4 regions of the Pseudomonas sp. GW822-FHT02D10 genome follow, and region 1 is predicted to be linked to each of the others. Evidence: predicted binding sites of a transcription regulator. Region 1 holds the regulator's gene; each other region holds the start of a gene.

Region 1 (2,164 bases):
CAACGTCCGCGAAACCCTGGACATCTGCGAAACCGCTTACATCGTCAACGATGGCCAGTTGATCGCCGAAGGCGACGCTGAAACCATCCTGGCCAACGATCTGGTCAAGGAAGTGTATCTGGGCCATGAGTTCCGCCTGTAAGCACTGAGGTGTCTGGCCTGTCGTCTGGGCACTGCCTCAATAAAACTTTGCATGCTTTTATTGTTACAGCGCTCTAGGCAAACACTTCAGTTTCAGGCATATAATTTGCTTATGTTTGGCGCTCCGGCGCCCTGTAGTGGATGGCGCATGTGCGCCGGCGAATTAAGGTGTTAAGCCCCTGCCATGAAACCATCGCTAGTCTTGAGAATGGGCCAGCAGCTGACGATGACACCGCAGCTGCAACAGGCCATCCGCCTGCTCCAATTGTCGACCCTGGACCTGCAACAGGAAATCCAGGAGGCATTGGAGTCCAATCCAATGCTCGAACGCCAGGAAGAAGGCGACGACTTCGATAACGCCGACCCGATGGCGGACAACATCGAGCAGAAACCCAACAGCGATATCCAGGAACCTTCCTACCAGGAAACCGCGCCCACGGTGGATAACCTCGAGGAAGGCGACTGGAACGAGCGCATCCCTAACGAGCTGCCGGTCGACACCGCCTGGGAAGACGTTTACCAGACCAGCGCCAGCAGCCTGCCGAGCAACGATGATGACGAATGGGACTTCACCACTCGCACCTCCGTCGGCGAGAGCCTGCAGAGCCATCTGCTCTGGCAATTGAACCTGGCGCCGATGTCCGACACCGATCGGCTGATCGCCGTCACCCTGATCGACTGCATCAACAATCAGGGCTACCTGGACGAAACGCTTGAGGAAATCCTCGAAGCCTTCGATCCGGAACTGGACATCGAACTGGACGAGATCGAAGCCGTCCTGCATCGCATCCAGCAATTCGAGCCTGCCGGCATCGGCGCACGCAACCTCGGCGAATGCCTGTTGCTGCAACTGCGCCAACTGCCCGCCAAGACCCCTTGGTTAGCCGAGGCCAAGCGCCTCGTCATCGACTACATCGACCTGCTGGGCAGCCGCGACTACAGCCAGCTGATGCGCCGCATGAAGCTCAAGGAAGATGAACTGCGCCAGGTCATCGAACTGGTACAGAGCCTCAACCCGCGTCCGGGTTCGCAAATCGAGTCCAGCGAAGCCGAATACGTGGTGCCTGACGTCATAGTGCGCAAAGACAACGAACGCTGGCTGGTGGAGCTGAACCAGGAGTCGGTTCCGCGTCTGCGCGTCAACCCGCAATACGCCGGATTCGTCCGTCGCGCCGATACCAGCGCCGACAACACCTTCATGCGCAATCAGTTGCAGGAAGCGCGCTGGTTCATCAAGAGCCTGCAAAGCCGCAACGAAACCCTGATGAAAGTCGCCACCCAGATCGTCGAGCACCAGCGCGGCTTCCTCGAGTACGGCGATGAAGCCATGAAGCCGTTGGTCCTGCATGACATCGCCGAAGCGGTCGGCATGCACGAGTCGACGATTTCACGGGTGACCACGCAAAAATTCATGCATACCCCACGCGGTATCTATGAACTGAAATACTTTTTCTCCAGCCACGTCAGCACCTCTGAAGGCGGTGAATGCTCGTCCACAGCGATCCGCGCGATCATCAAAAAACTGGTTGCTGCGGAAAATCAGAAAAAGCCGTTGAGTGACAGCAAGATCGCTGGTTTACTGGAGGCACAAGGCATTCAGGTGGCCCGCCGCACCGTCGCCAAGTACCGCGAATCCTTGGGGATCGCGCCTTCGAGCGAACGCAAGCGGTTGATGTGACGGGCTACGCCATAGCGTTCCAGGGTGTGTTCGAAAGTTTTTCGGACACGCTCTAGTGGCAGGCAAACCAGCCTGCCGCCTTATGCACTGGCAACGAAGGAGAAGCTGTATGCAAGTCAATATCAGTGGACACCAACTGGAAGTGACCGAACCCCTGCGCATCTACATCGGCGAAAAACTCGAACGATTAGAAAGGCATTTCGACAAGATCACCAATGTGCAGGTCACGATGACCGTCGAGAAGCTGCTGCAGAAAATCGAAGCCACACTGCATATCCCCGGTGGAGAAGTGGTCGCCAACGCTGAGCATAACGACATGTATGCCGCGATCGACGCCCTGACCGA
Region 2 (2,164 bases), on a different contig from region 1:
TACCGGTGCTCTTGACCGAGGAGTTCGCCAGCAGATCGGTCATGCTCAGGCCGCCGGTGGAATCGGTAACGCTCATAAAAATCGCCCCTTATCACTGACCGAGGGTCAGGACCTTCTGCATCATGGTTTTGGCGGTGTTCATCATTTCCGCGTTGGTCTGGAACGAACGACTGGCAGAAATCATGTCAGCCATTTCCTCAACCACATTGACGTTGGGGTAATAGACATAACCCTTGGCGTCAGCCGCCGGATGGTTCGGCTCGTAGCGTGCTTCGAGGTTGCTTTGATCTTCGACTACACCGAGTACCTGCACGCCCTGGCCTGCGGCATCCTGGTTCTGGAACAGCGAATCGCTGCCACCGGATTGGCCGCCCTGGAACATGGTGGCAAACACCGGGTGACGGGCACGGTAGGTCTGATCGATGCTCGAAGAGACGGTCTCGGCGTTGGCGATGTTACTGGCGACGGTGTTCAAGCGAGTGGTTTGAGCACTCATGCCGCTACCGGCAATGTTGAAAACACTGGACAGAGACATGGATTACTCCCCGCGCAGGGCTGATACCAGCCCTTTGAATTTACTGTTGAGCAACGTGAAGCTGGCCTGGAAGTTGACCGCGTTTTCCGCGTAGTTCGACTGTTCCAGTTGGGCGTCCACGGTGTTTTGGTCAATCGACGGTTGCATCGGCGTGCGATACAGCAGCGACTCGTCACCACTGCTCAGACCTTGGGCTTCGATATGACGGCTATTGGTCATGTTCAAAGCGAAGGTGCCGTTCTTGTTCTTGTCGTTCTGGGCGGCCAGCACCGACGAGAAGTCCAGATCCCGAGCCTTGTAGTTCGGGGTATCGGCGTTGGCAATGTTGTTGGCCAGGACCTCGGCACGCTGAGCGCGGAAGCCCAGGGCTTGTTCGTGGATACCGAGCGCTTTATCGAAGCTGATGCTCATGTCGGAAACCTTTGGGTGACCTGATTTTTCGTAACAGGGTTATAGCAAGCCTCGTGCCAGCTTATAAAACCCTATAAACCGGGGCTTTGCGGGCGGCGGCAAAGCGGCAATGCCAGAAAAGCGGCAACGGATTTCCGTCGCCTGCCGCTTTTCTGCCGCTTGTCACGACGTGGGAGAACAACACCGGACCCTGTGGGAGCGAGCTTGCTCGCGATAACGGTGTGACAGGTTGCATTGATGTCGACTGATACGACGCTATCGCGAGCAAGCTCGCTCCCACAGTGGACCGGGCAGATCATTGGTGATTGTCGGGCATAAAAAAACGGGAGCCCCCTGAGGGCTCCCGTTTTTTATGCAGCACCGACTACCGGTCAATCACTTCGCCTGGTAGATGATCCCCGGGCTGCACTGGACCATCTGGTAGTGATCCGGCAAACCGTTCAGTGCTTCGGAAGCACCCAGGAACAGATAACCGCCTGGCTTCAGCGTGCTGTGAATGCGCATCAGGATGTCTTTCTTCACTTCGGCAGAGAAGTAGATCAACACGTTGCGACAGAACACGATGTCGAACTTGCCGAGACTGGCGTAGCTGTCCAGCAGATTGAACGAGCGGAACTCTACGCGACTTTTGATCGGCGCCTTGATTGCCCAACGCCCCGGCCCTTTCGGATCGAAATAACGTTGCAGGCGCTCCGGCGAAAGACCGCGACCAATCGCCAGGCTGTCGTACTCGCCGGTCTTGCAGTTGGTCAACATGGTCCCGGACAAGTCGGTCGCAACGATCTGCACCCCCATCTTCAACTGCCCCATATTGACCCGTTCGAACTCGTCGATCGACATCGACAGCGAATACGGTTCCTGCCCGGACGAGCAAGCCGCCGACCAGATCCGCAGACGCTGTCCGGGACTGGCCTTGATGGACTCAGGCAGCACTTTGTTTTTCAGGACTTCAAACGGATAGGTGTCACGAAACCAGAGGGTTTCGTTCGTCGTCATCGCGTCCACCACCATCTCGCGCAAACCACTGCGTGGCTGGGTCTGAATGCGCTGAACCAACTCACCCAAGGACTTGATGCCTTGCTGTTCCATCAGTTTGTTGAGACGGCTCGACACCAGATACTGCTTGTTTTCACCGAGCAAAATACCACAGGCTTTTTCCAGGAAGACCCGGAACTGTTCAAAATCCAAATTACCCGTAGACAATGATGCCGCCTCTTA
Region 3 (2,164 bases), on a different contig from region 1:
CGGAAGCATTCGATTCTCCTCGTGCGCCTGTTTTACGGCGCGACGTTCTGATAATTAGCTGATCTGCAAGACCCGAGCCATGGCCTGGTCGTCGTCTTTGGCGGTGTTCATCATCTTGATGTGCAGCTCGAATTGCTTGGACAAGGCCAACACCGAGGTCATCTCTTCAACGGCGTTGACGTTGCTCGACTGAAGGAAACCCGACACCAGTTGCACGTTGGCGTCGGCCGGTGCCGGCTTGCCATCCGCGGTCTGGATCGTGCCGTCCAGCCCCTTGGTCATGTTCTTGATGTCCGGGTTGACCAGCTTGATGCGGTCGACCTCGGCCATGACGCGCGGACCTTCGCCCATCGCTCGAATACTGATCGTGCCGTCCTGACCCACTTCGATTTTCTGTTCTGGTGGCACCGCAATCGGACCCGCGTTACCCATGACTGGCATGCCGTTGCCGGCGCGCAACACGCCCAGGGCGTCGACATTCAGGCTGCCAGTGCGCACATAGCTTTCGCCGCCATTGGGATTCTGCACGGCAATCCAACCGTTGCCAGTGACGGCCACATCGAGGTCGCGACCGGTTTCAATCATCGCGCCAGGAGAGAAGTCGGTGGCCGGACGTTCGGTCAAGGCAAACGCTCGCGCCGGAAAGCTGTCACCAAACACCGGCATCGACCGCGCCTGCTCCAGGTCCTTTTGAAAACCGTTGGTGGAGATGTTCGCCAGGTTGTTGGCATGAGCCTTTTGCGCCAGTGCGTTCTGGCTGGCGCCGGTCATTGCCACATAAAGGTACTTGTCCACAGTCTTTCCTCTGCATGTCGGACGTTTGCCGCCCACCGCTGTACTGCTGAGCCTCAAGCAATTTGCAGACCAACTCCCACACAGGGCTTCGCAGCCCTCTAAACAAAGGACTTGAGAGGAATCAGAGGAAAATGGGCAATTGTGTCAAAGACGAAAAACCGGCGCGGTTATGCCGTTTGGCGGCAACGCTTGACCTTGGGCAGCGGCCACTACCGCCATCGCGAGCAAGCTCGCTCCCACAGGGTTATGGAATGCTCACAAATTATGCGGCCACTGAAGACTCATGTGGGAGCGAGCCGGCTCCGGGCGGCGATCCGACGATGACACCAGCATAAACACAGCGGGTACCCGCTATGACTCGGTCTTGCCGACTTCATATTCACGCAGCTTGTTGGCGATGGTGGTGTGGGATACGCCAAGGCGCTTGCCCAGCAGGCGACTGCTCGGGTATTCGGAATACAGCCGCTCCAGCACAGCCTTTTCGAAACGCCCGACAATCTCATCCAGCCCGCCTTCCAGCGAGAAATCCCCCAAGGGTTGGCGCACACCGTAATCCGGCAGGCGAATATGTTCAGCCTTGACCGTGCCGCCGTCACACAACGACACCGCCTGAAACAACACGTTCTCCAACTGCCGGACGTTGCCCGGCCAGTGGTAATGACTGAGCCGATCCATCGCCGCTGGCGCCAGTTTCGGCAACGGACAACCAATCTGCCGGCTGGCCTGATCAAGAAAGTGCTCCACCAGCGGCGTCAGCCCGTCGAGGCATTCACGCAATGGTGGAATGTGCAGCGAAAGCACGTTCAAGCGATGGTAAAGATCCTGACGGAACTCCCCACTCGCACACAGCTCGGACAAATCGACCTGCGTTGCGCAGATCACTCGCACATCCAGATAAACCTCTTCATCGCTGCCGACCCGGCGGAAGCAACCGTCCTGCAAGAACCGCAGCAGTTTCACCTGCAAGCGCGGACTCATTTCCCCGACACCATCGAGAAACAACGTACCGCCCGCCGTCAGTTCCAGCAGCCCGAGCTTGCCTTCGGCCCGTGCCCCCTCGAATGCACCTGGGCCGTAACCGAACAGCTCGGTCTCGGCCATCGACTCCGGCAGCCCGGCGCAATTGAGCGCCATCAACGGCGACTGCCCGCGTGGGCTGGCCAGATGGCAGGCGCGCGCCAACAGTTCTTTACCGGTGCCGGTCTCGCCTTCGATCAGCAGCGGCGCATCCAGTGGCGCCATGCGTCGCGCCTCGCGAACCACCGCCGCCATGACCCGGGAACTCTGGAATATGCTGTCGAAGCCGCGCAACTCCTGCTTGCGCACGTTATAGATGCGCTCACCGACCCGGTCGGCGCGATGCAGCGTC
Region 4 (2,164 bases), on a different contig from region 1:
GATGAAGTCGTCGCTGAAAACGCCGCCTTTGGTCAGGAACGCACGACCTTTGTCCAGCTCTTCCAGGGCTTCTTTCAGGCTGCCGCACACTTGTGGGATCTCTTTCGCCTCTTCAGGCGGCAGGTCGTACAGGTTTTTGTCAGCGGCGTCGCCAGGGTGGATCTTGTTCTGGATGCCGTCCAGGCCAGCCATCAACAGTGCAGCGAAGCCCAGGTACGGGTTGGCTGCTGGATCCGGGAAGCGTGCTTCGATACGGCGAGCGCGAGGGCTCGACACGTAAGGAATACGGATCGAAGCGGAACGGTTGCGAGCCGAGTAGGCCAGCATGACTGGAGCTTCGAAGCCTGGGACCAGACGCTTGTAGGAGTTGGTCGACGGGTTGGTGAAGCCGTTCAGGGCCTTACCGTGCTTGATGATGCCGCCGATGAAGTACAGGGCGGTGTCGGACAGGCCGGCATAACCTTCGCCAGCGAAGGTGTTCTTGCCATCTTTGGCGATGGACAGGTGAACGTGCATCCCCGAACCGTTGTCGCCGTACAGTGGCTTAGGCATGAAGGTCGCGGTGCGGCCGTAAGCATCAGCCACGTTGTGCACGCAGTACTTCAGGGTCTGAACTTCGTCAGCCTTGGCGACCAGTGTGTTGAACTTCACACCGATTTCGTTTTGGCCGGCAGTCGCCACTTCGTGGTGGTGAACTTCGATGACCAGGCCCATTTCTTCCATGGCGTTGCACATGGAGGTACGGATTTCGTGGTCGTGGTCGAACGGCGGAACCGGGAAGTAGCCGCCTTTGACGCCTGGACGGTGGCCTTTGTTGCCGCCTTCCACGTCCTGGTCGGACATCCACGAGCCTTGTTCGGAGTAGATCTTGAACATCGAACCGGAGATGTCGGACTTGAACTTCACTTCGTCGAAGATGAAGAACTCAGGCTCTGGACCGACGAAAACGGTGTCGCCGATACCGGTGGACTTCAGGTATTCCTCGGCGCGCTTGGCGATGGCACGTGGGTCACGGTCATAACCTTGCATGGTCGAAGGCTCGATCACGTCGCAAACCAGGATCAGGGTCGGCTCTTCGGTGAACGGGTCGAGGACGGCAGTGGTGTCGTCCGGCATCAGGATCATGTCGGAAGCTTCGATGCCTTTCCAGCCAGCGATGGAGGAGCCGTCGAACATTTTGCCTTCTTCGAAGAAGGCTTCATCCAGCGCATCACGGGCCGGCATGGTCACGTGGTGCTGAGTGCCTTTGGTATCAGTGAAGCGCAGATCAATCCACTTGACGTCATGATCTTTGATGAGTTGAACCGACTTCGACATAGTGTCCTCCGGGTGGCTTCGGGCGGGTAGTGGAGTGCCCTTAGAATGTGGGTGATGCCGGCGCGAATACTCTGCCATGGCAACCTGCCTCACAAGGGAGCAAATTGCATGCCAGTGCCCTGACTTGGGTTTTCTGCCCCAATATCACGCTTATAAAGGTGCAAAGCGCCTTAGAGCGGGAAATCTCGCCCCTTAATGTAGCGCTCAATTCCACAAATGACCCGTTTTGGTGCGCTGAAAACCTTCTGCACATTAACTGGTTAAACCTTGAGCAATTTCCGCTATAATCCGCGCCCCCCTTTTTCGGCTGGCCCTGCGCGCGCTGTTTTCATGAAACTAATCGTAAAAGTCTTCCCCGAGATCACCATCAAGAGCCGCCCGGTACGGATGCGTTTCATCCGTCAATTGGCCAAAAACATCCGTGCCGTGCTCCGCGATCTGGACCCGGCCGTGGTGGTGAACGGCGTGTGGGACAACCTCGAGCTGGAAACGCACGTCACTGACCCCAAAGCCTTGAAGGACATGACCGAGCGCCTGAGCTGCATGCCGGGCATCGCGCACTTCCTGCAGGTTGACGAGTACCCGTTGGGCGACTTCGACGACATAGTCGCCAAGTGCAAGCAGCACTTCGGTGAGTCGCTGGCCGGGAAGATTTTTTCGGTGCGCTGCAAGCGTGCCGGCAAGCACGAATTCAGCTCGATGGATGTCGAGAAATACGTCGGCAGCCAGCTGCGCCGTCAGTGCGGCGCCGCCGGAATCTCGCTGAAAACACCTGCAATCGAAGTTCGCATCGAAATTCGCGACAAACGGTTGTTCGTGATCCACAGCCAGCACAACAGCATCGGCG

Evidence for each region. The regulator sigma-54, encoded in region 1, starts transcription at its own class of promoters, with help from an activator protein. The targets are predictions, from matches to a motif close to ANTGGCATNNANNTTGCTNT.
Region 2: a site for sigma-54 is predicted at 988-1,007, ahead of flgB (flagellar basal body rod protein FlgB). Genes of this name have one in related genera too.
Region 3: a site for sigma-54 is predicted at 850-869, ahead of AC1RPZ_RS25370 (flagellar basal body rod protein FlgF). Genes of this name have one in related genera too.
Region 4: a site for sigma-54 is predicted at 1,414-1,433, ahead of glnA (glutamate--ammonia ligase). Genes of this name have one in related genera too.

Annotation. Positions count from the first base shown of each region.
Region 1 is NZ_JBXAOB010000004.1:179,685-181,848, reverse strand. Features, by position in the region: gene lptB (LPS export ABC transporter ATP-binding protein) at 1-142, shown strand, start outside; gene AC1RPZ_RS08715 (RNA polymerase factor sigma-54) at 326-1,819, shown strand; gene hpf (ribosome hibernation-promoting factor, HPF/YfiA family) at 1,929-2,164, shown strand, end outside.
Region 2 is NZ_JBXAOB010000015.1:70,398-72,561, forward strand. Features, by position in the region: gene flgD (flagellar hook assembly protein FlgD) at 1-76, opposite strand, end outside; gene flgC (flagellar basal body rod protein FlgC) at 92-535, opposite strand; gene flgB (flagellar basal body rod protein FlgB) at 539-946, opposite strand; gene cheR (protein-glutamate O-methyltransferase CheR) at 1,322-2,149, opposite strand.
Region 3 is NZ_JBXAOB010000023.1:5,900-8,063, reverse strand. Features, by position in the region: gene flgG (flagellar basal-body rod protein FlgG) at 1-9, opposite strand, end outside; gene AC1RPZ_RS25370 (flagellar basal body rod protein FlgF) at 55-795, opposite strand; gene AC1RPZ_RS25365 (sigma-54-dependent transcriptional regulator) at 1,147-2,164, opposite strand, start outside.
Region 4 is NZ_JBXAOB010000018.1:26,646-28,809, forward strand. Features, by position in the region: gene glnA (glutamate--ammonia ligase) at 1-1,317, opposite strand, end outside; gene thiI (tRNA uracil 4-sulfurtransferase ThiI) at 1,648-2,164, shown strand, end outside.